Regions from separate parts of the Lysinibacillus sp. FSL K6-4013 genome, predicted to be linked through region 2. Evidence: riboswitches for the same ligand, from Rfam matches in the RefSeq annotation. Region 2 holds a riboswitch; each other region holds the start of a gene.
The links. Region 2 has a riboswitch for cobalamin ahead of cobT (nicotinate-nucleotide--dimethylbenzimidazole phosphoribosyltransferase). Riboswitches for the same ligand answer to the same signal wherever they lie in the genome.
Positions count from the first base shown of each region.

Region 1: another riboswitch for cobalamin. It lies ahead of MHB39_RS02905 (ABC transporter substrate-binding protein); the one in region 2 lies ahead of cobT (nicotinate-nucleotide--dimethylbenzimidazole phosphoribosyltransferase).
Region 3: another riboswitch for cobalamin. It lies ahead of MHB39_RS14090 (energy-coupling factor ABC transporter permease); the one in region 2 lies ahead of cobT (nicotinate-nucleotide--dimethylbenzimidazole phosphoribosyltransferase).
Region 4: another riboswitch for cobalamin. It lies ahead of MHB39_RS10965 (hypothetical protein); the one in region 2 lies ahead of cobT (nicotinate-nucleotide--dimethylbenzimidazole phosphoribosyltransferase).

Region 1 is NZ_CP152031.1:585,384-593,297, reverse strand. Features, by position in the region: gene MHB39_RS02915 (adenosylcobinamide amidohydrolase) at 1-311, opposite strand, end outside; gene MHB39_RS02910 (iron ABC transporter permease) at 308-1,309, opposite strand; gene MHB39_RS02905 (ABC transporter substrate-binding protein) at 1,306-2,274, opposite strand; cobalamin riboswitch at 2,406-2,588, opposite strand; gene MHB39_RS02900 (acyl-CoA dehydrogenase family protein) at 2,646-4,313, opposite strand; gene MHB39_RS02895 (long-chain-fatty-acid--CoA ligase) at 4,315-5,817, opposite strand; gene MHB39_RS02890 (MerR family DNA-binding transcriptional regulator) at 5,810-6,199, opposite strand; gene argS (arginine--tRNA ligase) at 6,432-7,914, opposite strand, start outside.
Region 2 is NZ_CP152031.1:1,277,158-1,285,071, forward strand. Features, by position in the region: gene MHB39_RS06015 (radical SAM protein) at 1-1,143, shown strand, start outside; gene MHB39_RS06020 (ATP-binding cassette domain-containing protein) at 1,127-1,990, shown strand; gene MHB39_RS06025 (hypothetical protein) at 1,987-2,670, shown strand; gene MHB39_RS06030 (hypothetical protein) at 2,667-3,929, shown strand; gene MHB39_RS06035 (ABC transporter ATP-binding protein) at 3,969-5,663, shown strand; cobalamin riboswitch at 5,760-5,936, shown strand; gene cobT (nicotinate-nucleotide--dimethylbenzimidazole phosphoribosyltransferase) at 6,028-7,083, shown strand; gene MHB39_RS06045 (trimeric intracellular cation channel family protein) at 7,197-7,802, opposite strand.
Region 3 is NZ_CP152031.1:2,833,261-2,841,174, reverse strand. Features, by position in the region: gene MHB39_RS14110 (S8 family serine peptidase) at 1-523, opposite strand, end outside; gene MHB39_RS14105 (ATP-binding cassette domain-containing protein) at 703-1,539, opposite strand; gene cbiQ (cobalt ECF transporter T component CbiQ) at 1,536-2,309, opposite strand; gene MHB39_RS14095 (energy-coupling factor ABC transporter substrate-binding protein) at 2,315-2,587, opposite strand; gene MHB39_RS14090 (energy-coupling factor ABC transporter permease) at 2,590-3,336, opposite strand; cobalamin riboswitch at 3,484-3,668, opposite strand; cobalamin riboswitch at 3,920-4,100, shown strand; gene MHB39_RS14085 ((2Fe-2S) ferredoxin domain-containing protein) at 4,246-4,617, shown strand; gene cobJ (precorrin-3B C(17)-methyltransferase) at 4,622-6,289, shown strand; gene MHB39_RS14075 (sirohydrochlorin chelatase) at 6,304-7,215, shown strand; gene cobK (precorrin-6A reductase) at 7,212-7,914, shown strand, end outside.
Region 4 is NZ_CP152031.1:2,208,881-2,216,794, reverse strand. Features, by position in the region: gene MHB39_RS10970 (translation factor GTPase family protein) at 1-748, shown strand, start outside; gene MHB39_RS10965 (hypothetical protein) at 1,063-1,818, opposite strand; cobalamin riboswitch at 2,044-2,228, opposite strand; gene MHB39_RS10960 (C39 family peptidase) at 2,405-3,016, opposite strand; gene MHB39_RS10955 (YkgJ family cysteine cluster protein) at 3,591-3,941, opposite strand; gene MHB39_RS10950 (PH domain-containing protein) at 4,038-4,418, opposite strand; gene MHB39_RS10945 (methyl-accepting chemotaxis protein) at 4,979-6,223, opposite strand; gene aspA (aspartate ammonia-lyase) at 6,384-7,802, opposite strand.

The DNA.
Region 1 (7,914 bases), 690 kb from region 2:
TGATGCGGATAGCGCCCTAGTGAAACTGCCTCTCTCACACTGTTCGAGAAAGCATTTGCATGAAGCTGTGGTAATACAGCCATTTTTTTCGCCAAAGCACGAGCATTATAAGAAAGAATATTTTGTCCATCAATCGAAATGGTTCCAGCAGTAGCAGGTAAAATACCACTCATTACTTTTAATAATGTAGATTTCCCGCTACCATTCGGCCCTAGAATGCCAAGAATTTTCCCTTTTTCAACGGTAAAACTAATGTCCTTGACGATTGGTATATCTTCATAGCCACCTGATAGATGTTCAACAACAATCATGCCCGTACCCCCTTGCTTCTTCGCTGCTTATAAAAAATATAGGAGAAAACAGGTGCTCCAATAAATGCCGTAATTACACCAATTGGTAGCTCTCTTGGCACAATGATTGTTCGTGCTACTAAGTCGCAAATAATAAGTAATGTTGCACCATTAAAAAAAGATAATGGCAATAAGTGGCGATGATCAGAACCCCAAATCATCCTTGTCATATGCGGCACCACTAATCCTACAAAGCCAATTGTGCCAGAAACCGCTACAGCCGCTCCAGTTAACATGGAGCCACCTGCTAATATCAAATATTTACTGCGCTTTACATTAACACCTAAATGTTTTGCTCGCTCTTCACCATACAACAAAACATTTAGTTCTCGTCTTTGCGTCCATAGCATAATTGAACCTACAATCACAAATGGAATGATCATTTGGACATATGGCCAACCACGCATCGAAACAGAACCAAGTAGCCAGCCTATTACCTGACGTAATTCTTCACCAGATAAGGCAATCATTAATGAAATAAGGGAACCTAAAAATGAACTAAAAATAACACCTGTTAATATCAACGTTTCCATTTTCAATGAGCGGTCTACGAGTCTAGCAAAGCTCATAACAACTACCATCGTGATGATAGCACCAATCATACTGAAGGTTGGCAGCGCATACAAACCGACAACAGGTATAGAAATACTAAAAAAGATCGTTAAAACAGCACCAACAGAAGCCCCTGATGAAACCCCTAGTGTATATGGATCTGCTAATGGATTTTTTAATAAACCTTGGAATGCTGCTCCAGCAATAGCTAGAGATGCGCCTACTAGTCCCGCTAATAACACGCGAGGCAAACGAATTTTCCAAAAGATATTGGCGGCTGTTTCATCAACCGCCTTATTCCACAATACTTCTAGTGGAATATGAACTGAGCCTATCGCTACGCCACACCAGATGCTAATAAGAAGAAGCGTACATGTTAGTGTATAGGCTAGTGCTATTTTTTTCACTTAAATACCTCAGGATAGATCGCTTTTGCTAATTCTTCTAGACCTTCTGCTAAACGTGGTCCTTGACGACTTGTTGTGCTTTCATCTACCTGCACAATCGCATTATTTTTTACGGCATTAATCGTATCAAAGCCCGCACGTTTTGGTATCTTCGTCAAAATATCTGGTACATAATGATATGTCACCACGATGACATCTGGGTTTTTCGCGATAATTTGCTCTGCATCAATTTTATACCAATTATCGCCATCTACAGCTACATTCTCTGCATTGAGCATTTCAAGCATTGCATTCATAAATGTGCCATTACCAGCTGTATAAATATCTGGCTCATCCGATGCTTCAACTAACACTTTTTTTGGTTCAACGTCCTTGACTTTAGTCAAAATTCCTTCTACTTTAGCCTTCATATTAGCAACAATTTTTTCTGCCTCTGGTAATTTTCCTGTAGCACGTCCAAGCTGCTCAATTGTCGTATATGTTTCATTAAAGTCTTGTGCATTTTTCACTACAAATACTTTTAAACCTGCCGATTCAAGCTGTGCAATAGCCTCTTCTGACAGAGACATGCTAGATTCGTGAGAAAAAACGATATCTGGTTTTAAGGCAATAATTTTTTCAATATCGTATTCCATGCCGCCAACCTTATCTTTCTCAGCTGCCTCTGGTGGATAATCGTCGTTGTCAGTAACACCAACTATTTCATCATTTAAACCGAGCCCAAAAAGAATTTCAGTGTTACTTGGAATAAGTGAAACAATTTTCTCAGGAGGTGCTTCGAGTGTAATGTCCTTACCAAGGGCATCTGTTATTGTCATTGGGAATGTTGCTTCCTCCACCTGTGCCTTTTCTTGCTGTGTTTGCTGCTCATTAGCTGGCTTGTTATCCTTTGCTTCCTGTCCACAAGCAGCTAGCAAGCCGACTGCTAAAAATGCTGATAATCCTATTTTCCAAAATTTCTTCATGTGAATCCTCCTTGGTTGATCCGTGCGATATTTCTTATTCTAATCAAAATAATACCCCTCATCTTTGAAAGATGAGGGGTCAAAATCGCACCAAAAAAACTGATACAAAATCCACCACCCTATCCTCGTAGGTTGTATGTCGTTATAAAGGCAGGTCTCCTGGCTAGTGCTGCTTGCGATTTTCAAGCCTTCCCGAAATATTCAGTGGCATCATTTGAAAAAACTCACACTTACAGTGGCGGGACCGCATCGGAATTACACCGATTTCCCTTTTCACTTTACTTAAGTAAAGAACCTTTATAATATTCAGTTGATTTCATTATACATGAAAATGAAAGAAGTCGCCTCCATTCAAGACGACTTCCAAGCTATTATACAATTTCAGAAAAGTATTGGACTGTTTTCATTTGAGCACCCATTTCTCTTAATGACCATGTCTGCTCTAAATAAACGTCCGCAAGTTTTTCATATTTCCCACCAAATTTATGTGCCCATTCAACCGCTACAACACTTTCATAAAGATGAGCCATCTTTTTCGCCATATCTTTTGCTTCAAAAGTTTTCGTCGCTTCGTCTAAAGCGCTAAAGAGTTGTAGTTTCGCAGACATATCCTCCAATTTTTCTTTAACGATTTGTACCAATGAGCTGTCAGCTAATTTGTCTAATCGTTCCTTCATCTCATGTACAAACAATTCATGGGCATGGAACTTAACTACCAAACGAATGAGTTCTAAGGCCAAAATATTAGCCGTCCCCTCCCACACCGTCAACACTTGCGCGTCTCTTAATAAGCGTGGCGTTACAAAGTCTTCGATATAGCCATTACCTCCGTGTAATTCAATTGCCTCACTAGCATAATGAACGGCTTGCTCTGCCGTTTCCTTTTTCATAATGGCAATATATAAACGATTCATAATAAGGTCTTGCTGTGTTCCCTGTCCACTCGTCACTTTATCGTATAACTGAATAAGATCAAAAACTGTCGCTACCTCCACGTGCAACTTAGCTGCAAATTTACCTAAAGTATCCTGAATCATAGGGTATTGTGTTAAGGGCTTGCCAAATGCATGTCGATTGGTTACATAATGTTTTGCCTCTAAGAAGCCGCGACGCATAATACCAATTGAAGCGACTGCATTACAAATTCTTGATAGATTTAGTGCTTCTAGCATGTAATAAATCCCTTTATTTTGCTCTCCTACAACATAGGCAAGTGCACCTTCAAATTCTACCTCACCAGAGGGAACAGCCCGAACCCCTAGCTTATCTTTCAGTCGGCGAATACGTAGATGATTCGCTGTTCCATCTTCTTTGCGCCATGGAACTGCAAACAACGTTAAGCCTTTGGAACCTGCTGGCGCATCTTCTAGTCGCGCCAATACCATCGCTACACCACACATGCCTGCATTGGATGCAAAGTATTTTTCACCATATAGGCGATACGCAGTGCCATCCTTTCTAGCCTCCACCACATTTGCACCAACGTCAGAGCCTCCTTGACGTTCTGTTAAAAATGTCGCACCTTCATATAAATCTGTGTCTCCTGTTGCACAAACATGTGGTAAAAAACGCTGCTTTACCTCTTCATCCGCATAATGGTCTAATAGATAGGCAGTAGCCATCGTCAATGTTACGGGACAGTAAAAACCGGGCTCTGCATGTGATAGCATATAACCTTGCGCAAAGCTATAAACATAATTACCCTTGTGACCTAGCTGCGGAATATCCTTGTGTACATAGCCGACAATCCCTGTATTATATGTCTCTTCAATCGTCTTTTTATAGCCATCATTAACCCAAACCTCTGATATCTCTTCACCGTAGGCATCATATCTTTGAAGGCGAGGCTCTCCCTGTCGATCTGTATACTTTGCCCTCGTATCAATATCACCTGCACATAGCTCACCAAAATCTGTTAACTCTCGATGTGCATAGGATAAAAACTCTTTATCTAGCATCATTTCTAATATTTTTTGAAGCGTTTCATCCTCGGTAAAAAAGTTCGTAGTACGCAGTTCTTTTTGTTGTAATACTTTCATGCTAGCTCACCTCTTGCCCCTTCAAAGATTGTTTTAATATTTTGCCTGATGCATTACGTGGTAGCGCTTCTACTTTTTCAAAAATACGTGGTATTTTAAACTTTGCAAGATGTTCTTCTAAATAAGCTTTCAAAGCTTCCTCATCGATGTCTTGTTTAGCAGAATACACCGCCTTTACAGTTTCCCCCCATTGTGGATGTGGTACACCAATTACCGCAGCCTCGAATATCCCTTCAAAGCTCAATAAACAATCTTCAATTTCTTTCGGATAAATATTGACACCACCCGAAATAATGACATCCTTTTTACGATCTACGATCCAAATAAAACCATCTTCATCTTTGCGAGCTAGATCTCCTGTTTTTAACCAACCGTCAATAAAGGCTTCATTAGTAGCTACTTCATCCTTATAGTAGCCAAGCATGTTGCCCTCACCCAGCAAAACAATTTCCCCCACTTCGCCTACATTTACATCTTCTCCACTGTCATTCACAATACGCAACTCTGTACCAAGTGGCGCCCGCTGACCAATACTTCCTGCCTTTGCTTCATGCTCCTTGCCAAATAATAATGAACCACTTGGACCTGCCTCTGTTAATCCATATACACAAGTCAAATTATTTGTGCGGAATGCCTGCTGAATGAATCGAACCTCACTTTGAGATAACGGTGCCCCACCATAGACCCACCATTTCATAGAAGACAAATCTGCCGAATGGAGTCTTGGCAGCTGTGCCGTTAATAAATAAGCAACAGGTGCACCAAAGAAATGTGTTGTTTTCTCCTTTTCAATGGAATCAATGAATAAATCGGGTGTAAAAGTTGGTGTTAATACATTTGTTGAGCCTACCAATACACCCGCCATTAAAAATAAATGTAATGGTGCAGAGTGTGTTAATGGCATCATGAGCAAAATACGGCTCTCAGGTTTTACCTCCATTTCAACAGCAATCATTTGCGCCACTGTTAAAATATTACGGTAGCTAAATAACACACCCTTTGGTTTTCCTGTCGTACCAGATGTATATAAAATCGTGGAAGGATCATCCTCCTGCAACTGACAATCAATCGTTTGTGTACTAGCATTTTGTAGCATTGTTTCATACTGATACCATCCTGCTTTTTCTTGACCTGTTTTAATTTTTATCGGAATACCAGCTAGCTGTTCAACTGCTGCAAAAATAGCCTCATGTACGACAATGGCCTTCGCTTCGGCATGCTGCGCCACGTACTCTACTTCCAGTAATGTAAACTTTGCATTGACTGGCACAACGATCGCTCCGATACGCTGAATAGCAAAGTAGCTAACAACAAACTCTAAAACGTTTGGCATAAAAATTAAAACCTTATCCCCCTGCCTTACTCCCTGCTCTAGTAAAGCATGACTGAAGCATGTCACCTGCTGATCTAAATCTTGATAGGTTACTCTTCTGCCATGACAAATAACGGCTTCATTTTTCGGATATTTACGGGCATTACGTGCTAACAAATTGGAACTATTCATCTTGCATCTCTCCCTTAAAAGTCGCTAATTTTTCACTAAACATGCCATGCATTTGTTGTAATTCATGTTTCATCTGCGTCAGCTCAGCTATTTTACTCTCAATCTCTTGAATTTTTTGTTCTCCGTATTCAACCGTTCGCTCTAGTTGCTGAATCCCCGAGCGATCAAAATCAAATAGTAAAACCATCTCTTTGATTTCCTCCAACGAAAATCCGTAACGCTTACCTCTGAAAATAAGCTTGAGCTTCGCCAATTCTTTTTTGGAAAAGGTTCGTTGATTGGTAGATGAGCGATGGGGACAAAGAAGTCCAAGTTCCTCATAATAACGAATTGTCCGCGTAGACACATTAAACTCCTTTGCTACCTCCTGAATCGTCTTCAAAACCATCTCCCCTTTCCTAATTGGCAACAGTATACCATTGACGTTAACGTAAACTTCAACAAAATTTTCAAAATTAACAGAAAAATAAAGTTTGAGACAGCTAATTTCCCACGGTCTATCCCATACTTTTGACACTCTATTCGTCACTTTTACCGTTATATCCGCCACTTTTAGCACTTTATCCAAGAAAAAAGCCCCTAACACTTTTAAATGTTAGGAGCTTAAAATCTAATTACATTTTTTCAGGTGCAGATACCCCGATTAAACGTAGTGCGTTCGCAATTGTTGTGCGGACTGCCGTGATTAATGCTAAACGAGCCTCTGTTAACTCTTTGTTTGAAGCATCTAATACTTTTTCTGCATTATAGAAGCTGTGGAATGCAGCTGCTGTCTCTTGAATATAGTTTGCGATACGATGTGGTGTGCGGTGTTTCGCTGCTTCCGCTACCACTTTTGGGAAATCGCCAATCTTTTTCAGTAAATCAATTTCTTTTTCTGCTGTTAACAAATTGAGGTGTTCTGTTGTAGCAGCAAAGCCTTGTTCATTTGCTGAACGTAAAATAGACGAAATACGTGCATGCGCATATTGTGCATAGTACACAGGATTTTCATTAGATTGTGATACTGCAAGATCAAGATCAAAGTCCATATGAGAATCGCCAGCTGTTTTGACAAAGAAGTAACGAACTGCGTCAAGGCCAACCTCTTCTACAAGCTCACGCATTGTTACTGCATTCCCTGTACGCTTAGACATTTTGAATTTTTCACCGTTTTTATAAAGCTGAACCATTTGAATAACTTCCACTTCTAACGTATCACGATCATAGCCAAGTGCTTGAATCGCTGCTTTCATACGTGGAATATAACCGTGATGGTCCGCTCCCCAAATATTGATTAATTTATCGAAGCCACGGACAATTTTATCTTCATGGTAAGCAATATCTGGCGTTAAATAGGTGAATGACCCATCATTTTTAATTAGTACACGATCTTTATCATCACCAAATGTTGTAGAGCGGAACCAAGTGGCACCATCCTCTTCAAACACATGTCCATTAGCTTTTAATTTATCTAATGCTACTTCGATTTTCCCGTTTTCATATAGAGATGTTTCAGAATACCAGACATCAAAATTTACACGGAAGTTTGCTAGGTCTGTTTTTAATTTATCTAATTCTAAAGCTAAACCATGCTGGCGGAAGAAGGCAAAACGTTCTTCATCTGATTTTGCTAGAATAGCTTCACCATGCTCCTCAGCTAATTTACCCGCAATCTCAATAATATCTTGCCCATGATAGCCATCTTCAGGCATCTCAGCTGCCATTCCTAATGCTTGTTTATAACGAGCTTCTAATGAGTAAGCTAAGTTATTAATTTGATTACCTGCATCATTAATATAGTATTCACGAGAGACACTGTAACCAGCCATATCTAACACATTACATAAGGAATCACCAACAGAAGCGCCACGAGCATGTCCTAGGTGAAGATCTCCAGTAGGATTTGCTGAAACGAACTCCACTTGAATCTTTTCCCCAGCGCCAGCATTTGAGCGGCCATAGTCAGTAGCTTGCTCAAGCACCTGTGTCACTACCTCTGTTAGGAAATCTTTACGCACTGTGATATTCATGAAGCCAGGACCAGCAATATCAATCTTTTCAATATCTGTGCCTGTTGTATCAAGGTTTTCTAAAATAGCTTCCGCGATAGCACGA
Region 2 (7,914 bases):
GAAGAAAATGTTAAAAACATAAGTGCACTCACATTAATGATGGTGCAAGAATGTAATTTACGATGTAAATATTGTTACGCTGGTGACGGAGAATATAACGAAAAAGGTAGAATGTCTATAATGACAGCAAAATCAGCAATTGACTATTTGCTAGAACAGTCAGGTGATCGTGATGATCTATCCATTGTATTTTTTGGGGGTGAACCTTTATTAAATTTTCCAGTAATTAAGCAAGTAGTAGAATATGCAAATCACAAAGTAAAATTACATAATAAAAAAATAGGCTTTAGTATGACCTGTAATGGAACGTTAATAAATAAAGAAATCACAAAATTTATTTTAGACAATAACATCGCTGTTCAAGTAAGTGTTGATGGGACTAAAAACGAGCATGACACAAATCGCTTTTATGGAAATAAAAAGGGAAGTTATGATGTTATTTTAAACAGAACAAAAGAATTAAGGGAGCAAAAACAATTAGGAGTTAGGGCAACCATTACTCCGAATAATGTTGATTTGGTAAATATATATGAGCATTTATTCGATTTGAATTTTAGAAGTATATATGCTGCCCCAGCTATGCAGATGTTTACAGAAGATCAATTCATTGAATTGTCTAAAAGTTATAATGAATTAATTTATTATTTCGAGTATTTAGTTAATAGAAGAGAATATTCTAAAGCAGTCAAACTCAATAATATAATGAAGAATTTAGAACGTATTCATATTGGACACGAATCAACATATTTTTGTGGTGCAGAGGTTAATTTTTTAGCAGTTGATATTAATGGTGATTTATATCCTTGTCATCGTTTTGTCAATAATAAAGAGTATAAACAAGGAAATATTTTTGAAGGGACCTACTCAATTGCTAGGTCAAAATTTTTAGAAGAAGCACATGTTTCAAATAGATTAAATTGTACTAAATGCTGGGCAAAAAATTTATGTGGGGGTGGGTGTCACCATGAAAATTTAGAATCAACAGGTAAAGTAACGACACCCCCTTTACATTATTGCATTTTAACACAAAAGCAATTAGAAGCTACCTTGCATTTATATTTACGTTTATCAGATGAACAAAGAGAATTATTATTAGAAAAGAAAAATACAAGAGAGTTTGTTAAAAATGGAAATCAAAATTAAAAATTTAACAAAAATTTATAAAAATATAAAGGTACTAGATAATGTCTCCTTAGAAATTCATAATGGTGTATTTGGTTTATTAGGGGAAAACGGAGCAGGAAAAACAACATTGATGGAAATAATCTCTACATTACTTCCATTTGATGACGGAGAAATTGAAGTTGCAGGGCTAAACGTAAAAAAAGAACCACTTAAGGTTTGTGAAATATTGGGTTATCTTCCCCAGAAGTTTGATTTTTTTCCAAAGGTTACTTTAGAAGAGTCATTTGATTATTTATGTAAATTAAAAGGAATGAATAATAGCGAAAGCCGAAAACAGGAAATAAACTTAAGACTTCAAGAGGTGGGGCTATTAAGCGAACAAAAAAAATATATTCAAGAACTTTCGGGTGGTATGAAACAAAGATTTGGCATTGCTCAAGCTTTAATTGGTAATCCCAAAATAATACTCATTGATGAACCAACAGTAGGTTTAGATCCTCATGAGCGCATTTCCTTTCGAAATTTAATTACTCGGATTAGTCGAGATAAAATCATTCTGCTTTCAACACATATTGTACAGGATATTGCTTCTACATGTAAAAATTTGATGGTGCTACAAAAAGGAAAAGTGAATTACTTCGGTAGTACAATAGACCTTATTAATAAAGTTCGAGGGAAGGTATGGCTTTATAATATTTTAGATGATGAAATACCTCATGTGGATTTATTTGTATCTTTACAAGATAAAGGCAGCAGTATTGAGATTCGTTACATTGCAGATAATCCGTTACAAGGAAGTATATCGACAGAGCCTACTTTAGAGGATGCATATATTTATATAAATAGAAAAGAGTTAACCGTATGAGAGAATTACCTTTTTTAATAAACTTTGAATTAAAAAGACTCATAAAGAGTAGAGCTATTTCCGTCTTTCTTATACTTATAATGCTGGTTCTTCCAATTATAATGAATAACTTAGACACTCAGGAAACGATTATTGAGAAATGGTATGGAACACTTCAGTTACAAATGGTATTTTTACTTATTTTAATACCGAGTATGGTTTCATATGTTTGGAAAGGGTATCTTCAATCATTTGAAAGAGCAGTCATCCTACTAAAATTGACAAATAGAGCGATGTATATAGTTGGAAAAATCGTAGCAGTTCTTCTTTTTGTTTCAGTTTATCTATTTTTCTTCTATGTAATTTTTTTTATTTTTTATGCAAATAAAATTCCTATTAGCATTTTATTAATTACATTGTTTCAAGTCTTCCTTTCTATTTTCTACAGCATTACCTTTAGCTTTTTCATTTCCTTTTATTTGAAACGTACTGTATATCTACACATTTTACTAATAGTATATTTGGTATTCAGTATTTATTTAAATTCTCCTTATTTTTCTATATGGTTTAATCCTGATTATATACAACATCAAATGACTGATCTGCTATTTAATGTAAAGAGAAGTATTTTTCTAAGTATTGGCATACTATTTATGTTTGGAAATGTGTTGCTATTTAAAAGAAGGGTGAATGACAAATGAGAGATATCTTTTTATTTTGGTCGAAAGTGGTCTTACGAAGTGATTATTTGTTGACTTATTATGCTATCGTCATTCTATTATGTATCTCTCAGTACTTCTTTACAGTCAGTGATGCGCAAGCATTGATTCCTTTATATGGGATTTTCTCAAGTGTATTAACGATTCAAATTATAACTTTGCATCAAAGATATCATGTAGAGAAATTTTTAATGATTTCCCCAATATCAAATGGGAAGCTTTTATTATGGCAATGGGTTTTCAGCTTTATTCTGACCACCCCTGCCATTATGTTATTAGTTGGTTTTGTAAAGTTTGTATATGTAGAGACACCAATATATAAAATTCTACTTATCGTTTTTGTTTTTCAGCTATTTACTATATCCATTCCATTTTTAATGGCAACAATTTTTAAAAATCAAGCCGTGTCTATAATTTTAATTGTCATCATTTATTTTTTACTAATGTTAATGCATGGTTATAGACTAGAAACGATTCAATATATAGCTCCTACTCTTAACTTTATGTATCCAGATTTCATTCATTATTTAAATGTTATAGGTGTTTTATCCATTTGTTTGTGTTCTATATCGTGCGCGATTTTATTCAGCAGGAGGGCCACAAATAAAACGGAAAAGTGGGTTGCTGGAATTATGACCAGTATGATGCTTTTCGTTCTATTAAGCTTACATTTTTATAATGGATATAAAGAAGAGGAGCTGTTAAATAAACCTTATCAAAATTATCAATATAACGGGCTAACTGTCCAATATAAAGGTGTGAGTATAGAAAAAGTGGAGAATTATGCGAATGTTTATAAAGACATTACTCAAATAATGGAGAGCTTCGGTGTCCACAACATTCCGTATCACACGCTGAAAATAACGAGAGTTTTTAGCCTTCCAGATAACAATAGTTTAGAAAATATTATTAGTAGTTCTGGCGACATCATTGAAATACGCCCGTATTCTAATAAATTTTTTGAATTTAATTATGGCTATAATATTACGGAAGACATGATAAATACATTAATGGGCGAACAGTGGGAAACCAAGGAACAAACTAATTGCTATGAGGTTTTAAAAAGAACGATCGAGCAAAAGGTTATATACACCAACAAAAGCATGCTCTTTAGTGAGGCGAAAAAGAAGTCAGTAGAAAACTTGCTCATTAGTAATGAAAAAGATCCGTATATGGAAAAGTTTCTACATATATTACAGGAAGAGCCGAAAAATGCTTATCTGTATATCAAAAGGTTATAAGAAAACCTTAACTAAATCAGGGAGATAGAGTATTATTTCATGAAAATATTAGGTGAGGTATTTAAGTATACAAAGCCATACAAAGCAAAATTATTTCAAGTAAATATTTTGATGGGTATTTCAATGATTTTAAGTATAGTACACCCCCTTTTATTTGGTAAATTTATTGATTCTATAACAGTAAAAGATCTCAATTCAGCATTCCTCATTATAGTGTTTATGGCTTTTTTGTTTCTGTTTAATTTATTTTTTAAAGTAATCCAAAAATATTATTTAACGAAATTTGCCTGCTATCTACAAATGGATATTAAATTAAAAATAATAAAAAGAATTATGGCTATGGACATGGATGAGTATCAATTAAAAGCAAAAGGTGAACTGATGAATAAAATAGAAAATGATACAAAGGCATTTTCTGAGGTAGTATCAGAGTTTTTAAATATTGTTATAGATTTTATCAGTATAATAATTGTGTTAATAATATTGATCAATCTAAATTTTATTTTAGCTAGTATTTTATTCATAGCTTGTCCTTTAGCACTTATCATTTTTAAATATTATGGAAAAAAAATAAGGATGATGGATACTGCCATCAAAAAAGATTTAGATTCTTATTTAACCTATCTGGGAGAATTACTGTCATCATTTAAATTATTTAAGATATTTAATAATGAGGTAAACGCCATAGATAACTATCAAAAGAAAATTACCTTATTATACAAAAATACTCTTGATAAAATGCGTTTAAGCATAAAATCAGGATCAATAATAGAATTAATAAACTTTACAAGTTATTTGATTATCCTTATTATAGGTGCCTACTTTATTTATAAAGGAAGCCTCACGTTAGGAGTATTAATAGCATTCACAACCTATGCCAATAACTTTAGTCAGTCATTTTTAAGATTTTCCCAACTAAATTCATTTTTACAAGAAGCAATTGTGTCTGTAAATAGAGTGAAAAACTTAATGGAAGACAATAAATATCAGCTAAGGAAATTAGAAGTACCAGACTATGTAAATTCATCGCATCATTTTAATAAAGATAAAATAGTATTACGGAATGTAAGCTTTACCTATACTAATGCATTTTCTCCAGTTTTAGAAAATATAAATTTCCAAATACCTTTGAAGAAAATTGTATTGATTAAGGGAGAAAGCGGATCAGGTAAATCGACATTATTGAATATATTATCAGGTTTATACATTAATTATCAGGGTGAAATATTTCTATCCAATCAGAATATTAGATATATTCCTATTGATGTTTATAGAAAAAGGGTATGTTTGGTAACGCAAGAGCATTTTATAATGACAGGGACAATAAGGGAAAATTTGTTATTAGCAAAGCCGAATGCAACAGACGAAGAATTAATTCAAATTTGTAAAATGGTTAACATTTATTCATATATAGAAACGTTAGACTATAAATTTGAAACGCTTATAGGGCATAATGGGCTTGAATTATCTACTGGGCAACAGCAAAGACTTTCAATAGCAAGATCGCTTCTAAGAGATGCGGATATCTATTTGTTTGACGAGATTACTTCTGCGCTTGATAAAGACAACCAAATAAATATAGAATCATTACTTTTATATTTAAATAAAGAAAAACAAAAGACTGTTATATTGGTTACTCATCACCCTGCTTTAATAAATGAAGCAGATAAAATATTTGAAGTTGATAGGAATCAGGTGAACGAGAGGGATTCATTTGTTGTGACAGGTTCTTGATAAGCCTATATTGTTTGAATAGGTGGTGGTACTAAGTTAACACTCAAAAAATTTTTATCTATTGACACTAAAAAAGTTGTAAAGTAGATTTAACATAATTACATAAAAGCAATAGGTGCCCACTAGGGAGAATAGGGAATAAAGTGAAAAGCTTTAGCGGACCCGCCACTGTATAAGGAAGTTTCATAGTGTATGCCACTAGCGAATTGCTGGGAAGGTACTATGAGATGTTGAACTTGAGCCAGGAGACCTGCCTACTTGCTTTAGAAGATATAGATGATGGAAAAGTCTGTAGTTTATTTGTCATGACAATAAACTACAGACTTTTTATTTTGTCTTAATGAGAACGAGAGGAGAAATAATTATGCCATTATTACAAGACACGATTGAAAACATTCAAGGGGTTGATATGAAAGGTATGGAGCAAGCTAGAAAGCGGATTGATGCGCTTTGTAAGCCCCCAGGTAGCTTGGGTAAACTAGAATCACTTGCCGTACAGCTCTCTGGTATAACAGGACAATTATATCCGACGGTTGACAAAAAGGTGATGATTGTTTGTGCTGCAGATCATGGTGTATGTGAGGAAGGTGTAACCACGAATCCGCAAGATGTTACAGTCTTTCAAACATTAAATTTTCCTAAGGGGGGGACAGGCGTTTGTGCAATTGCGCGCATTACCAATGCAAAGGTGGTCACAGTAGATGTTGGGGTAAAAGCAGATATTCCACTTGATGCTGGTGTCATTATTCATAAAATTAAATACGGTACAGATAACATGGCACAAGGTCCAGCTATGTCCAAACAAGAAGCCATTCAATCGATAGAAGTAGGAATCCGTGTGGCCACTGAGGAAATCATACAAGGTGCTGATGTACTTGGTACAGGGGAAATGGGTATTGGCAATACAACACCAAGTGCTGCGATATTAGCTGTTCTGACTGGATGTGACCCTATAGAAGTAACAGGGTTTGGGGCAGGAGTTGGCCAAGGAGGCATTGCCTATAAAGCGGCGATTATTGAAAAAGCAATTACCTTAAATAAGCCTAATCCAAAAGATGCTATTGATGTTCTGGCTAAGGTAGGAGGATTAGAGATAGGGGCGATGACAGGTATTATTCTTGGGGCTGCAGTTCATCGTAAACCAGTGGTTATTGATGGATTTATTTCGACTATAGCTGCCCTCATTGCTTATAAGCTCGAACCAAAAGTAATCGATTATATTATTCCTTCCCATGCTTCAGAGGAGCCAGGGGCAAAAATTGCCGCTGCATTACTAGGTATTGAACCGATGTTGCACATGAATATGCGTTTAGGCGAAGGTTCTGGAGCAGCCTTAGCCTTTCCTATTTTAGATGCAGCTTGTTCAATGATGAAAAACATGGTGACATTAGAAGAAGCAATGCAGTTGTTAAAAAGATAAGCTAAGTTAATGTCTTCTTCAATCATATAAGGAATGAAACCCATAAAAGATTATTATTAGACAAAAAATAAAATAGCCAATGACTTAATTTTTGGTCATTGGCTGAATAGTATTTATGCACGATTTAACTTACGTAATGGCAAGCGCCACTTCATCGTATAGGAAAGAATACGTAACGCAGTAATTACCGCGAATAAAATATAAAGGAAAATGTCCCCTGTAAAAACCTCGAAGCCGATTAGTAGTCCAGCAAGAGCTGCCCAAACACCATAAACTTCATCACGGAGAACTAATGGTTTTCTTCTAGCTAATAAATCACGCACAATGCCACCACCTGAACCTGTTAACACAGCAGCTACAACTACAGCACTAACAGGCATATCCAGCTTGACAGCATAAAGTGCGCCTTGAATGGCGAACGCTGATAAGCCAATCGCATCTGTGAAGTTACCCCAACGATGCCAATGTTGAATCAGATGATGCGGAAAAATAAAAAATATCGTAATCGCAGCCAGCGCAATTTGAAACATCATATCCTGTCCCCATAGGGTTGTGACAGGTAGCCCGATGAGTAAATTTCGAATGGCTCCTCCACCAAAAGCAGTGACAATACCAAGTATATATACACCAAATAAATCGTATTCTTCTTCCATGGCAATAATTGCCCCAGAAATAGCAAAGGCAATTGTTCCTATGATACTAAAAACCTCCCAAGCCATCCCTTTCACCCCTTCTATCAATAAATAAACTTTTTAAAGTTAAAAGACTATTTTACGTAACAGAATCTATGAATTTAATAGCCAAAATCGGTCATTAAATACGCTTCTCGAA
Region 3 (7,914 bases), 1.6 Mb from region 2:
GTGGGAGTACTTGTGACTTTAGATCGGGGTGTTTAAAATCTACACCAGAATCAATGACAGCAACTGTAACATCATGGTTGCCTGCTAATTCTAGTGCCTTATCCATTTGCAGTAGGTTTAAATGATACATCTCTTGTTTTTTAGGATCAGCTTCTTTAGTAAAGGAATGATAGATGTAACTAGGAGATACACTTGATATTCCGTTTTGCTTTAAATAGTAAGAGACGGCTTTTTCGATCGATACGCCTTTATTTAGTTGTACAACCTCATAACCTAATGAAGGAATGGAGCGGATGACCTTGGAGCCAATTTTTTTATGTACGTTTTTATCAAGACCTGAATGCTTGATAACAATTGTATCCTTACTCATCCATTTTTCTTCATTCTTCTCTGTTTGCTTCGCACTGTTTGCCAGCATGTTTTTCGCTTTATGCTGGGGTGCCTCAGCAAAGGCAGAAGCAGCAGGAACCATGAGTGCAGCAGATGCTACAACAGCGACTGATTTTTTATACCAACTTTTCAATTGTTATCTCTCCTTGGTGTTATAAATTAAGTCTCGACTATATTAATACGGACAAAGATTAGAAAAGTTTCGTAATGAAGGAAAATTTTTCTTCCCTCATTTAACTTTTGGTGGGTAGAACGAAAAACCATACAGTTAAACACTGTCTGTTTTTCGTGACCTTGGTATTGTCAAAGACTTTAGAGCTGTTCTATTAATTGTTGTAACTCCTGCTTGGAACGAGGGATTTTGATATTATCGGGCAAGAGCTTCTTTTTTTGTAATGCTATGACCATTTCAAAAACCCATGGACGCTCAAGGTGCGCGCGATTTAACAATTCTTCTTCATAAAACAAGGTGATTGGATCGCCGTTATAAATAATTTTTCCAGCCTCCATCACAATCATTAGATCGGCCCATTCATAGGCGAGAGGAATGTCATGGGTTGCTAGTAAAATGGTTCTCTCACCATCTTCTAATTTGGCTAAGTATTGTAATACTTGTGTAGCATAATAATTATCAAGACCTGCTGTTGGTTCGTCTAACAAAAGGACTGAGGGCTCCATGGCTAAAACGCCTGCCATTGCTACTCGTTTTTTCTGACCTACGCTTAAAAAATGAATGGGCTTATCGAGCAAATCTTCCACTTCGGTTTGCGCAACGGCCCATGCTATTTTTTCTTCCGTTTTTTCAGGAGACCAGCCGAGATTCAATGGGCCAAATGCTATATCTTGCTTGACGGTCCCAGAAAAAAGCTGATGATCTGCATTTTGGAAAACAATGCCGACTTTTTGACGTAGCGCCTTTAAAGCTTTTCGATTATATTCGAGCCTGTTGCCTTCGAATAAAATTGTTCCAGTGGTAGGTTTCAAAATACCATTAAGATGCTGAAATAAAGTCGATTTTCCTGCGCCATTATGCCCGAGTATGGCAATTTTTTTACCTTTTGGAATGTGTAATGTTAGATCAGACAACGCCTTCGTACCATCCGCATAGGCATATGATAATTGATTGAGTTTAAAATAAAATGCTGTCATGTGAAATACCCTCCGTATACGATGAGGACTAGTAATATAGCTGCCATGCCTAGCCAATTTTTCTTGCTATAGGAGCCCATCTCTTGCCAATAGACGGCCTCGCCACCTCGTGATTGCATGGCATTGTTGAGCTCCCGACTATGTTGAAACATTTCCACAAATAATGCCGCAATGAGCATGGAGACAGAGCGTAACCATTGTATCGGTGAATGATAGCCGAGACGTGCTTGCTGCGCGAGATGTATATTTTGCATACTTGCTAAAAACATAAAAATAAAACGATAGGTTAGTTCGACGAGCTCAACCAATAAAGAGGGGAGTCGCCATTGTCGTAGCACATAACATATGCCTTGTACAGAAGTGGTTAGAATTAAAAAGTATAAACAACTAATACTGCCAAGGACTATAAAGAACAGCTGTTGTGCTGCTAACATACTTGCGTTCCCGATAAAGACAGTCCAATTGCTCCAGGTAAACGACCAAATATGGGCAGGGAGTGCATTCGTTGATGATGTAAAGGAAAGTAAAATAGAAACGAGGCTTGTTAATAAGAAAAAGCCAGGTAGCAATAATAATTTGAAATAGTATGTAAGCGGAATTTTTGCACCTACAATGATAAAAGCACTCATTACAAAAAATGTAATGAGTGAAAGTCGTTCATCTCTCATAATGAGCGTTATGAGAAGTAGTCCAAGTGAAAATATCATTTTTTCTAGCGGATGAACGGACGCTAGCTTATTCAGATAGGCATACTTATCAATGAGTAACATAATGGTTAACCTTCTTTGTGTTTGCCACGCATATAGCCGATGAAGTAGCCAATAAAGCCAGCTCCTATAGCTGCCTGTAGCACGAATAATAAGCTTTCGATTTCACCACTAGGTGGCTCCCATAGACTCTCAAACCATGGCTCATATTCCGCATTGATTTCACCAATAGCTGCTTCTGCCTCACCATCAGCACCACCAAATTCAGCACCTTTTTGTATGAACAAGGGAATAATGGCTAACAACACTACAATGGCTAACAGCAATAAATTTTTTTTCATCTTTAATGTGCCTCCTTTGTTGAGAAAACACGTAAAGTTTTTAATTCGCTAATATTGTATTTTTTCAAGAAATTCATCACAATGACGGTTAAAATGCCTTCACTCACGGCTAAAGGAATTTGAGTTAAGGCAAAAATACCTGCAAACTTTGTAAAGGATGCCATAAAGCCTCCAACCTCAGAAGGGAAGGCTAGTGCTAGTTGTACAGAAGTCACAACATATGTACCTAAATCACCAAGCATGGCTGCAAAGAATACGGCTAGTGAAAATGACAAGCCTATTTTTTGTGCTCCTTTAAAGACAAAGTAAGCAATAAAAGGACCTACAATAGCCATAGAAAAGGCGTTAGCCCCTAAAGTTGTGATTCCACCATGTGCTAATAATAAAGATTGGAATAATAAAACGATTGTTCCAATTACACTCATAGCTAGAGGGCCAAAGAGAACTGTTCCAAGACCTACACCGGTTGGATGAGAGCAGCTACCTGTAACAGAAGGGATTTTTAAGGCGGATAGCACAAAGGCAAAGGCACCTGAAAGTCCCAAAAGCATTTTTGTTTCAGGATTTTCTTCAATGGTTTTTCGAATAGAACGCAATCCTAAAATGATAAAAGGAATAGAGATGACCCACCAAAAAATAGCCCATTCGATTGGTAAAAAACCTTCCATGATATGCATGGCAAAGGCACGTTTTGGCACGATTAAAAAGGCCAGTAAAAAATAACTAAGTTTCCACCAAGAAAATTTCAAAAGTTTTCCTCCTAACTAATTTATAGATTTTTAGAATATTGCGTGCGTAATTAAAAAAAGCACTTCTCCAGTGGTGGAAAAGTGCATAGCTAAAAAAGCAAATAACATTCTCATCTGCTAAGCCGCACACCTATCCTCGTAGGTTGAAACGATCACTTATTTTTCGGCAGGTCTCCTGGCTCTAGTTCAATGCTTTATAGGTCTTCCCATCCGTTGGACAGTGACATTTCTATAAAGCTCCCTATTACAGTGGCGGGACCGCGCCGGACTCAAACCGGCTTCCCTTTTAAGCAAAATGACAAGCATTTTACACCGAAAAACATTCAAATTGTGAGATTTCACGACAAAGTGTAACATGAATTTCCATAAATATGCTATACCTTTTATAAATTTTTTTAATTAAAGGTCAATGATGAATATTCTGATAATATTTCATGTGCTAATTATGTAGATTGTATAAATTTTATACCCTAGTCCACCTCATAATTGATAAATTTGTCATAAATTTTTAAAGAAATATTGAAATTTTAAAATAATAAGATATGATAAAGACAGTTTTCTATTTAAAATTCTAATAAAAATTTCATATAAAACGTCAATAAGTGCTCGAATAGCTCGAGATAATAGGGAAATTGGTGAAAATCCAATACAGCCCCCGCTACTGTAATAGCTGATGAAATCGCAAAGCCACTGGCAAACTTGGGAAGGCGCGAAAGTAAAATGAAGCTTAAGTCAGGAAACCTGCTTATTTGATTGTGCATGCAAACTTTTCGGAGGGAGAAGTTGAAGCGAAAGCGAGTACCTGTATTTTATTCTATTCGTTTTTATTTGGCTTCTACAAAACCTTTACTCTTCGTTCTAGAGTAAAGGTTTTTCTTTTTCCAAAAAGCAAATGAGGGGAGACAGAAAATGACAACTTGGAATTTAGAGGGGATGAAAACACATCTCTTTATTTGCAATGGCAGTAGCTGTATGAAAAAGGATGGTGAGGAAATTACCTTAGCCATTCGAGATGAAATACAACGGCAAGCACTCGATCAAGAAATACATACGACAAGAACGCGCTGTAATGGACGATGCAAGGATGCTTGTGTGGTAATAGCCTACCCCCAGGGGAATTGGTATCGTGTGCCATCAACAGAGCATGCTAGAACACTAGTACAAGATTTACATCATGAATCCTTATACAACGAACATGTCTTTACACTTCGTGAAGGTACATTACAGCGTACTGCTCAAACAACTGCCATTAAAGGGATCGAAAAGGTGAAAGAGGGGTAACAACATGGCGCAAAAAGGAAAAATTTTCGTAGTAGGCTTTGGACCTGGAGATTTTAAGCATATTACGACACGTGCAGTAGAGGCACTACAACAAAGTGAGATGATTATAGGCTACAAAACCTATGTAGAGCTGATTCAAGATTTAGTAAGTGCAAAATCAATTGTTAGTACAGGCATGACAGAAGAAGTGTCGCGTGCACAGGAAGCCGTTCGTCAAGCAGAGGCAGGGAGCATCGTATCGGTGATTTCGAGTGGTGATGCAGGTGTCTATGGCATGGCGGGATTAGTATATGAGGTGTTAATTGAGCTAGGCTGGACAGAAGCAACAGGAATTGAGGTAGAAATTGTTCCTGGTATTTCTGCGATTAATTCATGCGCTAGTATACTTGGTGCACCCATTATGCACGATGCTTGTACAATCAGTTTAAGTGACCATCTAACACCTTGGAATTTGATTGCAAAGCGTGTCGAGGCAGCTGCAATGGCGGATTTTGTCATTGCTTTATACAATCCTAAAAGTGGGCGTCGAACAAGACAAATTGTCGAGGCTCAGCGAATTCTCTTAGAATATCGTTCGCCAGACACACCAGTAGGGCTTGTGAAAAGTGCCTATCGGGAACGTCAAGAAGTGACCATGACAACACTAGCAGAAATGCTAGAACATGATATTGGTATGCTGACAACTGTCATTATCGGGAATTCATCAACATTTTTCTATGACAATAAGATGATTACGCCCCGCGGTTACCAGCGTAAATATACCCTGGGTGAAGAAAAACAGCCATTACGTCCACATCAACGTTTACGCGAAGAAAATGAACCTTGGGCAATGAACCAAGAGACAGGGACAGCGCGAAATGACTTTACGGCTGACCCTAATGCAGGGCGTTTTAATAAACCCAGTATAGCCGCTACGCCAAAGCCGAAAAAAACAGCACTTGAAATGGCTACAGCGGCACTCGCAATGGTCAAAGGGACAAGCGCAGTCAAAGTAACACCGAAGCTAGTACAGCAAAAAATAGAATCTATTTTTGAATTAGCAGTTAGTCCTGGTGTAGCTAATAAGTTTTTTACTCCCCAGCAAATGATGACATTAGCAGAGGTCGTTGGGGAAGAGGGAACGATGGAATATACACCAGATCATCAAATTCACTTGAAAATACCAACGACAGTCCCTGAACAGATTACAGAGAAATTACAGGAAGTTGGCTTTTTATTAGCCCCGATTGGTGATGTGTTATCACTAAAGGCTTGTGATTTTTGCTACGGTGAAAAGGCTGATTCGATACCATATGCAGAGGAAATACAAGAAAAACTAGGCGGTATATCCTTACCGAAGACATTAAATATTGGCTTTAATGGCTGTGGGATGGCCTGTTATCGGGCAGTATTTGATGATATTGGCATCGTCTACCGCAAAAGTAAATTCGATGTCTTTATTGGAGCAAAGCCAGTCGGTCGTACAGCTCATGCGGCACAGCCTGTTGTAGAAGGGCTGGAGCCTGAGCAACTGATTCCACTCATTACAGATATTATTGAAGAATATAAAGCAAATGCTCATCCAAATGAACGTTTGTTTAAATATTTTAAGCGTGTGAAAAAGATACTGCATTTTACGTATCAAGATATGTCTTCCAAAATAAAAGTAGAGCCAGCTCCGTGCGGCGACTAGTAAGGAGTAGAGAGATGAAAGCTATTTTATTTGTCGGCCATGGGAGCCGTTTAGCAGCAGGAAATGATGAGGTTCGTACATTTATCGAACAAATGACACCCCGTATTGATGAACAATTTTTAGTGGAAACTTGTTTCCTTGAATTTGCTTCACCTAACATCGAAGAAGGTATTACAAACTGTGTGAAAAAGGGAGCAACAGAGGTACATGTAATTCCTATTATTTTACTGCATGCAGGCCATTCAAAGCTGCATATTCCAGCGGAAATCGAGCATGCACGTGAGCATTATCCATCGATTACCTTCACATATGGTCAAACAATAGGTATCCATGATGAAATCTTTGCCATTTTACAAGATCGCCTAGCCGAAATTGGCTTTAATTCAGAACAAGAGCAGGAAGACACAGCGATTTTATTGATTGCACGAGGTGGCAGTGACCCATCTGCTAATGGTGATTTTTATAAAATCACGCGACTCTTATGGGAAAAACTACCTGTGAAATACGTAGAAAGTGCTTTTATGGGTGTCACAGATCCACGAGTTGAAGAAGGAATTGAACGTTGTGTCAAATTAGGTGCAAAAAAAATCATCATGTTACCATACTTCTTATTCACAGGCATTTTGATGGAACGCATGCATGGCATGTGTGAGAAGTTTAAGGAACTTTATCCAGAGTGTGATATTCAAATTGCTAACTATTTTGGTTACCATGAACGTTTACAAAATGTTTTATTAGAGCGTATTGAACAGGCGATCAACGGTACATCTACAGGTATGCAAGATTTAGAAGACTATCGTGCCTATGCGGCAATACATGGACATGCGCATCATCATCACCATCATGAGCACGATCATGGGCATGACCATCACCACCACCATGATCACGACCATGACCATCATCATGAAGAGGAGCCGGTAAAATGATTTTCATGTTAGCAGGGACAAGTGATGCAAGAGATCTAGCCCTTGCATTACAACGTGCAGGTCATGCGGTAACCGCTACGGTCGTCACTGAATCGGCAGCCTCTAGTCTTGCTGACGTTGGTCTGCCACATTTAATCGGTCGACTGACAGCTGAGGAAATGGCGACCATCATGACAGAGCAGGGCTATCAATTGGTGGTAGATGCCTCTCATCCATTTGCGGAAGAGGCCTCTAAAAATGCGATGGCAGCGGCAGAGCAGGCACAGATTCCATATATTCGCTATGAGCGAGCTCATGAACATTATGCCCATCCTTTAATTACTGTTGTAAAGGATTATGAGGAGGCAGCTCAGCTAGCTGCAGAAAAACGTGGCGTCATTATGCTAACGACTGGAAGTAAAACACTCGCTACATTTACGAAGGTTTTACACGGCTTAGAAAATACGAGAGTAATTGCTCGTATGCTTCCACGACTGGACAATATGGAAAAATGTGAGGCGCTCGGCGTGGCACAGCGAGATATTGTGGCCATTCAAGGTCCGTTTTCAAAGGAATTAAATGAAGCTCTATTTCGTCAATACGGAGTGACGTTGATGATTACCAAAGAAAGCGGTAAAGTTGGCTCAGTTGATGAGAAGCTAGAGGCAGCCCTTGCATGCCAGATCGAAACGATTCTTATTGCACGACCAAATATTCAAT
Region 4 (7,914 bases), 930 kb from region 2:
CTCCTTTGGTGAGCCGCAAATTTTATATATGGAAACCATTGCGACAACCGTAACGGGCTATGGTCATTTCGAGCCCCTCAAGCATTATGCAGAAGTGCATTTATTAATGGAGCCAAATCCACGTGGAACAGGTAATACCTTCAGCAATGCCTGTCATGCAGATCATTTATCCATAGGCAATCAGCGCCTTGTTGAAAAGCACCTGTTTGAGCGTGACCATCATGGGCTACTGACAGGCTTCCCTGTAACAGATATTCATTTTACACTTCTAACAGGTCGCGGGCACAACGAGCATACATCAGGGGGAGATTTCCGTGAAGCCAGTTTCCGTGCTCTGCGCCAGGGGCTGGAGCAGGCACAAAATGTACTACTAGAACCCTATTATCGCTTTAAAATGAAGGCTTCAAACGACTATATCGGCCGTATGATGACTGATATTCAGCAAGCAGCAGGCACATTCGATGACCCGATTTTATCTGAAACGGATGTTATCCTAACAGGTCGTGCGCCTGTTGCCACTTTAATGAGCTACAGTGCAACCTTTGCCGCCTATACAAATGGGAAGGGTGCACTCACACTCCAATTTGATGGCTATGATGTGTGCCATAATACAGAGGAGGTGATTGCACAGATTGGCTATGATAAAAATGCCGACCCTGAGTATAGTTCCTCCAGTATCTTTTGTGCAAAGGGCAAAGGATATACGGTTCCGTGGCAAGAAGCACAGGCAGCCATGCACTGCCTGTAAAATTGGGTGATTTTGTTCGCGTGAAGGCTTTGCTTGCTTTCGCGGGTATTCGTCGCTCTAGCGCGGGTATTTCACTTGCTTCCGCGAGTATTCGTCGCTCTAGCGCGGGTATTTCACTTGCTTCCGCGGGTATTCATCGCTCGAGCGCGGGTATTTCACTTGCTTCCGCGGGTATTCATCGCTCGAGCGCGGGTATTTCACTTGCTTTCGCGGGTATTCATCGCTCGAGCGCGGGTATTTCTTGCTTGGGCGTAAATTATCTGTACCCTGCAATAAAATGATTACAAGCCCTCCAAAAATGGAGGGCTTGTTTTTTATAGTGCACCGACTGCTTTCTTTGTTGGTTTGTCCAACAAATATGCGGGTTCAACTATTACATAGTCATGCTTGTTCGTAAAATCAATCAGTACCTTTCCTGGTCGACTTTTTAATAGTTGGAGATGGTCAATTAATTGCAGCAAAAGCTCGTGACCATTGCCACGTGGATGCCAGTTGAAATGATAATCATTTAACGCTTGCACTGCTTCAATAAATTGGGCATATTCCTGCTGCACAAATGCGATGAGTTTGTCATGATGAGGTGCTAAATCTTGTAAATATGTTTCATAAAAGCGCATGACAATCGAGCATAATAAGTCATTGACACGAGCGGCACTTAAAACAGGCTTTGGCTCCAATGATAGACGGTCGAGGTTGGGCTTTGCGCGTGTAGAATCAATGCGCGTAATTAAGTGATACGCTTCTCCGTTGACCTCATAGACAATCGGATTGGTCGGCATGTACATCATAAAACTATTCGTCTTTGTTTTGAGTTCATCTGCTATGGCTGCTTTCGCTAAAAGATGACCGTCCACATCCCCATTTTGTATCCAAATAATTTCTTTATTATATAAGATTTGCTCAAAGAAGCGATCGTTGCGTATCAGCTTCGTTGCTAATAATTGATCGATTAGCGATTCGACCACCATTCTTGTTTTTGCTTTCTTGGCAACTTCTGTGCGTGGTTGCTTACAAATGTTCAGATCTTCATAAGGCGTTTCCAACGTTGTCGTTCCATGAATATTTGTCATACGTGCATCCCCTTTGCGTACATATTTTCAAAACAAAAAGGACTCCCTACTTTTGAGGAAATCCTTCATTTTATCTTCTTTCATCACACAATGCCAAACAAACCCTAAGTATGTGTGAACGAGTTCGATTGTGAACCCTTTCATTTACTATGGGCGTTTGACGTACTGTGACGAACAGAGCATTCTGTTTTGTCAACATGCCACCTCCTATTCCTCGTAGGTTTATGGTGTGTACTCGTAACAGGCAGGTATCCTGACTCATGGTCATCGCTTCTTTTCTCCTTCCCGTCTAAAGACAGTGGATACTGAAAAGTCGCTCACATTTACAGTTGCGGGACAGTGTCGGATTCTCACCGACTTCCCTTTTAAGCAAATTGCACGCAATTTACACCTATTACTACACGCTATTCAGTTGTCATAGGAATGGAATGTACTTCACATTCCTTTAAACTATTAAAATCAATTGTAAATCCTTGTGAATTAAAAGTCAATTTTCACAATATTTTACAAACTATCATTTACCTATGAAACCTCTACCCGCAACCCTTTTAAATCGATAACTTTATTGAATAACCGCACCTGTCAATTAACATAAAGGTTCTACTGTTATATAAGTATTGCTATAAAGAGGCATCGTAATGTTTTTTACATTCCACAATTTTTTAAATTCATTAATAGCCACTTTTCGATTATAGCTATAGTTAGCATCATTACAATTCACCAGTTGCCTTAATGACTCTGAAAGGTAGACATACTGCTCGTCATATCCAACAACAGGGACAAAATGCAAATTAGGATAATCCTTATGTACTTTAATGAAAACAATTACGGGCGTCCCTTTACTAACCTCATACTTTAATGTATTTATTGTTCCTTTATAATAGCTTGTTTTCAATCCCTTTTTCCTTAGCACAGTCCGGATTCCCTTTGGATACACATTACCTGAACTCATTTTACTAGGGAAATTAGAATATAACGATTCTCCATCGGCCTCTATTCCAAAATGTCGCAACACATACGCTGTTGAAAATCCTGCACATTCCCTGTTGTTTTGTATATCGATCCTATTATTTCGTTTAATTTGATACTTAGCCGGATACTCTCTTTTTCGAAACTTTGGTATAGGGAATGTCATTAAATATCCATTAATGATTGTTGATATAACTATCCATAAAATAGCGGTTTTAACGATAAACATATTATCCCCCCATGCTTTTGTCCAATTACAACAATATTCAAAATCCTTTTACTTGCATCGTTCGCACAAGAAGCTCCTGCTCTTATTAAACAAACGGACCTGTTAAAGAGATCTTCATTCTTTATTATTGTAATCAGTATTATCTAAAGTACCTACGATCTTCGCATTAGAGTTAATTAACTCTTCTTGAAGTTCCTCTTGATTTTTTGTCATAAAGTAAGCATCGTACCTAAAGCCATATCGTTCCCTATTCAGCATTACATTTGGTCTGTTAGATCATTTGCATCCAAATAATGTACAGCCTTAACGTTCATAAAAATGTTTTCACTATGTCTGAATTTGGAAAAATATAGTGTGACTCCAATTAAAGGTTCTTCATATTGCTTTCTCCTCTAAACTACTCTTTCTTACGCTAATATCATCCATCTGTTTAACCTCCAATCAAAGCAATTATCTTCGCCAACTTCAATGGTTTATTTTACCACGATAACCAAAAACCATCCATTGTTCAGGAAAACTCCTGAGTAATTGTTACAGGATATTCTTGGCAGCCTAGTTTCTCTCCTAAAAATAACTACTCAAAATCCTTCCACGTATAATCTAACGATAGGATACCTATAGGCTTTGCTATTGTCGAAGTATCCATCGTTTTAGTTGCGACTGCTGGTTTTCGAAAACAAACTAGCTCCTTATAATAGCCAAACATCCTACAAATTTCTGGTCGTACGGCATGGATGCCACATCGATCCTTTTGTAAATCGTAAAAAATACAAGTGCCCATAAAACGTTGTTGATTTTTAAGCTCTAAACGCATTTTAGTTGGCATTGATTTGAGCTTCTTTTTAATGTTCCTTAATTCCTTCTCTGTGATTGGAACTGGACCACAGCATAACCCCTTACACCCTTCACATGGTAAATTCCCCATCTTTATTCTCCTTTTATTACACAACAAAAAAAGCCTCGCATACATGCGGGCTTTAGAAGATGTGTTTTGTAAATGTTACTATTATTATAGCATACATTACGTCCCCAATACATACTGCGCTAAGACACTTTGCACCTTATAAATATTTGTCGCCTTATTGAAGTTTTTTTGAATCGGTAATGGACTGCCAGACACCCATATTTTGAGCTCTGCATCTAAATCAAATGTCCCAGCTGTCTCTACTGAAAAATGAACGATATTTTTATAGGGAATGGAATGATACTCCGTTTTCTTGCCAGTCACTCCTTGCTTATCAATGAGGATCAATCGCTTATTGGTAAAAATAAACGTATCTCTAATAATTTTATAGGCATTCTTGACTGTCTCGTTTGGAATTAATAAATCCTTTACTTCCTGCTGTAATTTTTCTAAATTCACCTCACTTGCATTGCCGATCAATCCATCAAATAAGCCCACTATCTGTCCCCTTTCGCTCTCGTTTATTTAATGTATTACAAAGAAGTGAGAGCTACGACAAAAAATGATGGTTTCATTTAGACTAAAGGACTCCTTTTACTTTACCTTGCTCGAACACCTTTTGTATGTCAGTGTATGATGGCATTGCGAAATATCATCTTGCAAATTTCACGCTCTGGTACCCCGTTGGCTCAGTCAACTTGGACATAATAGGAACAGTTAAAGGAAGGACCATTTGGTATAGTCGATCCACTATCCCTCCATTCCCCCGTACATCATTCATTCCCGATGAAGGAAATTAGCCAAGCTTTACGGAGAACACCATGACCAACAATATTCCGAGCCATTTGGACGCAACCGTTCTTTATCTGTCAATTTACAAGTTTATGAAATAAATAATAAAAAAAGAGGCATATTTTACAGAAAATTGGTCGTCTGTAAAAAAGCCTCTACTCGATTGTGTGAAAGGAAGATAAAAATTATACTAAAAAACTTGTAAAATTATTAATATGTGATAGTTATTTCAGGGCTAAAAAATCTTGAAAATATCAATTTCTTACCTAGACATGAAATTGATTTGTTAACTTTTGTAAGTTATCCGCTTGGACACTTAAATCCTGTGTGACATGATTAACTGCTTGCATTGAGGCTGTTTGCTCATCCATTGAATGTAAAACAGCTTCTGTATAATTCGATAGCTTGTCCATGCCAGTAGCGATGGTTGTTACTGTGGATGCTACTTCATTGGCGCTACTTGAAAGCTGCTCAGCTGTCGTCGAAATATCCTCCAGCTGACTTGTCATCTGACTAACATGCTGTGAAATCGTGCCAAAGGATTTTGTCGCCTCGTCAATGACATAAACACCTTGTTGAACATTTTTTAAATCATCTTCTACTGATGAAGCTACTTGTTTTGTATCACTTTCTATTCCTACAACTAAATCCACAATTTGCGTTGCAGAGTGCTTTGATTGCTCTGCTAATTGACGCACTTCCTCAGCTACAACGGCGAAGCCTTTACCATGCTCTCCAGCGCGAGCTGCTTCTATGGCCGCATTTAATGCTAATAGATTTGTTTGATCTGTAATAGCTGTAATCATATCTGTCATTGATTTAATATCTGACATTTTAAGGGATAATTGCTGCATCAATCCACTTGTTTTTTCTGTTGAAGAGGAAATAAATTGCATTTGTTCTTTTGCCACATGTAAAATATTTGCACCATTTCCTGCTATCTCGCTAGCATCTTTCGCATGCACAAACACATCTTGTGTTGCTACTGTAATTCGCTCAATGCCATCAACGGTTTCTTGCATAGATTTAGCACTATCATTAGCCGATTGTGCTGCTTGCTTCAAGCCCTCGGACGTCTTCTCCATTTGTTGATCTACTTCTTCCACAGCAAGCGTAATTTCATTCGTACTCGCAGATAGTTCCTCTATGCTTGCTGATAAATTCGTAGAACTGTGCGCAATTTTTTGTGTCATTGTTCGTAATTGTTCCTGCATCTCTAAAAAGGATTGTGCTAGTTGAGAAATTTCACCATTGTCACGAACCTCAATGACAACTGTATCTAATTGGCCTGCCGTAATTCCTTGCGCAGCCTCTGTTAGTTGTTTGATAGGCTGTATCACTTTGTAGTGGACATACACTGTGTAAGATAATGTAATAGCAATTCCTACAATCGTTAACACGGTAGAAAACCAATCTAATGTCGTTACATTGGCTAAATCGATGAATAAAATAATGATCATTAAAACATTTAAAACGGAAAAGCCAAGTAAACTCTTTTTTCGTAAACTCATTACAAATTCCCCCAACTAAAATATGTCTTCTATACCATTATTATAGTTGAATTATCCTAAAACGCATAAGGATACGCTCTATTTTTATATGAGGAAAGGTCTACAAAAAAAGACTGGAGACAGCCTCCTAGGGCATGTCTACAGTCCATTAGTGCTCGTTTTATTTTAATTTCATAATACTAGAACCCGCAATACCTGGGTGTGTCATTTCATATGGATCTAAAATTAAGTCAAGTTGTTCTTTTGTTAGGACACCTTCTTCAAGGCAAAGCTCACGAATAGAACGACCTGTTAAAATGGCTTCACGTGCTAGACGAGCAGCTACTTCATAACCAATGTGAGGGTTAACTGCTGTTAGCACCCCTACACTTTTTTCTACATATTCTTTCATGCGCTCTTCATTTGCTTCAATATCTTTTAAGCAGTTTTCAGTAAACGCGCGGAAGACATTATTCATAATACTAATGGATTGGATTAGGTTAAACACTAATACAGGCTCCATTACGTTTAATTCTAATTGACCAGCTTCTGATGCTAGAGAAATCGTATGGTCATTCCCAATTACTTGGAAGGCTACTTGGTTCAGTACCTCTGGCATTACTGGGTTGACTTTACCTGGCATAATTGAAGAACCTGGTTGACGAGCTGGTAACAGGATTTCTCCTAAGCCTGCGCGTGGACCAGAGGCCATTAAGCGCAAGTCATTAGCAATTTTAGACATATTAATCATACAGATTTTTAAAGCGCCTGATACTTCTGTGTAGGCATCTGTATTTTGTGTAGCATCCACTAAATGCGTTGCCCCTTTTAATGGTAAACCAGAAATTTCAGCAAGATGCTCATCAACAGATTTAATGTAGTCTGGGAAGGCATTTAATCCTGTTCCGACAGCCGTTGCACCCATGTTCACATCATATAAATTCGGACGTGTTTGACGAATGCGTACGATATCACGGTTGATCACGCGGCAATAAGCTTCAAACTCTTGTCCTAAGCGGATTGGCACGGCATCCTGTAAATGCGTACGTCCCATTTTAATGACATGAGCAAATTGCTCTGCTTTTTGATGGAAAACCGATTGCATATAATCCATCGTAATTAATAATTCATCTATTAAATTTAACACAGCGATATGAATAGCTGTTGGGAAAGCATCATTTGTTGATTGTGACATATTGACATGACTGTTTGGGCTTACTGTGTGATAGTCACCCTTTTCTTTCCCTAAAATTTCTAGGGCACGGTTAGCGATGACTTCATTGGCATTCATATTGATGGATGTACCTGCTCCACCTTGAATTGGGTCTACGATAAATTCAGCATCCCATTTGCCATCAATCACTTCTTGTGCTGCTTCGACAATTGCCTCACCAATTTCTTTTGATAATAGGTGTACTTCCATATTACTTAATGCAGCTGCCTTCTTCACAATCCCCATTGCTTTAATAAGGGAAGAGTGAATTGTGTAGCCTGTAATTGGGAAGTTTTCCGTAGCACGTAGTGTTTGAATTCCGTAATACGCTTCTGCTGGTAATACGCGCTCACCTAAAAAATCTTTTTCTATTCGTTGTGTTGACATTATTGTCGTCTCCTTTTATGTAATACTCACACTTGATAGTAGCTAATAAAAGTCGTATTGTAAACAGTCATTTTTCTGTAAACGAAAAAAATCCTTCAAAAAAGCAAAAAAA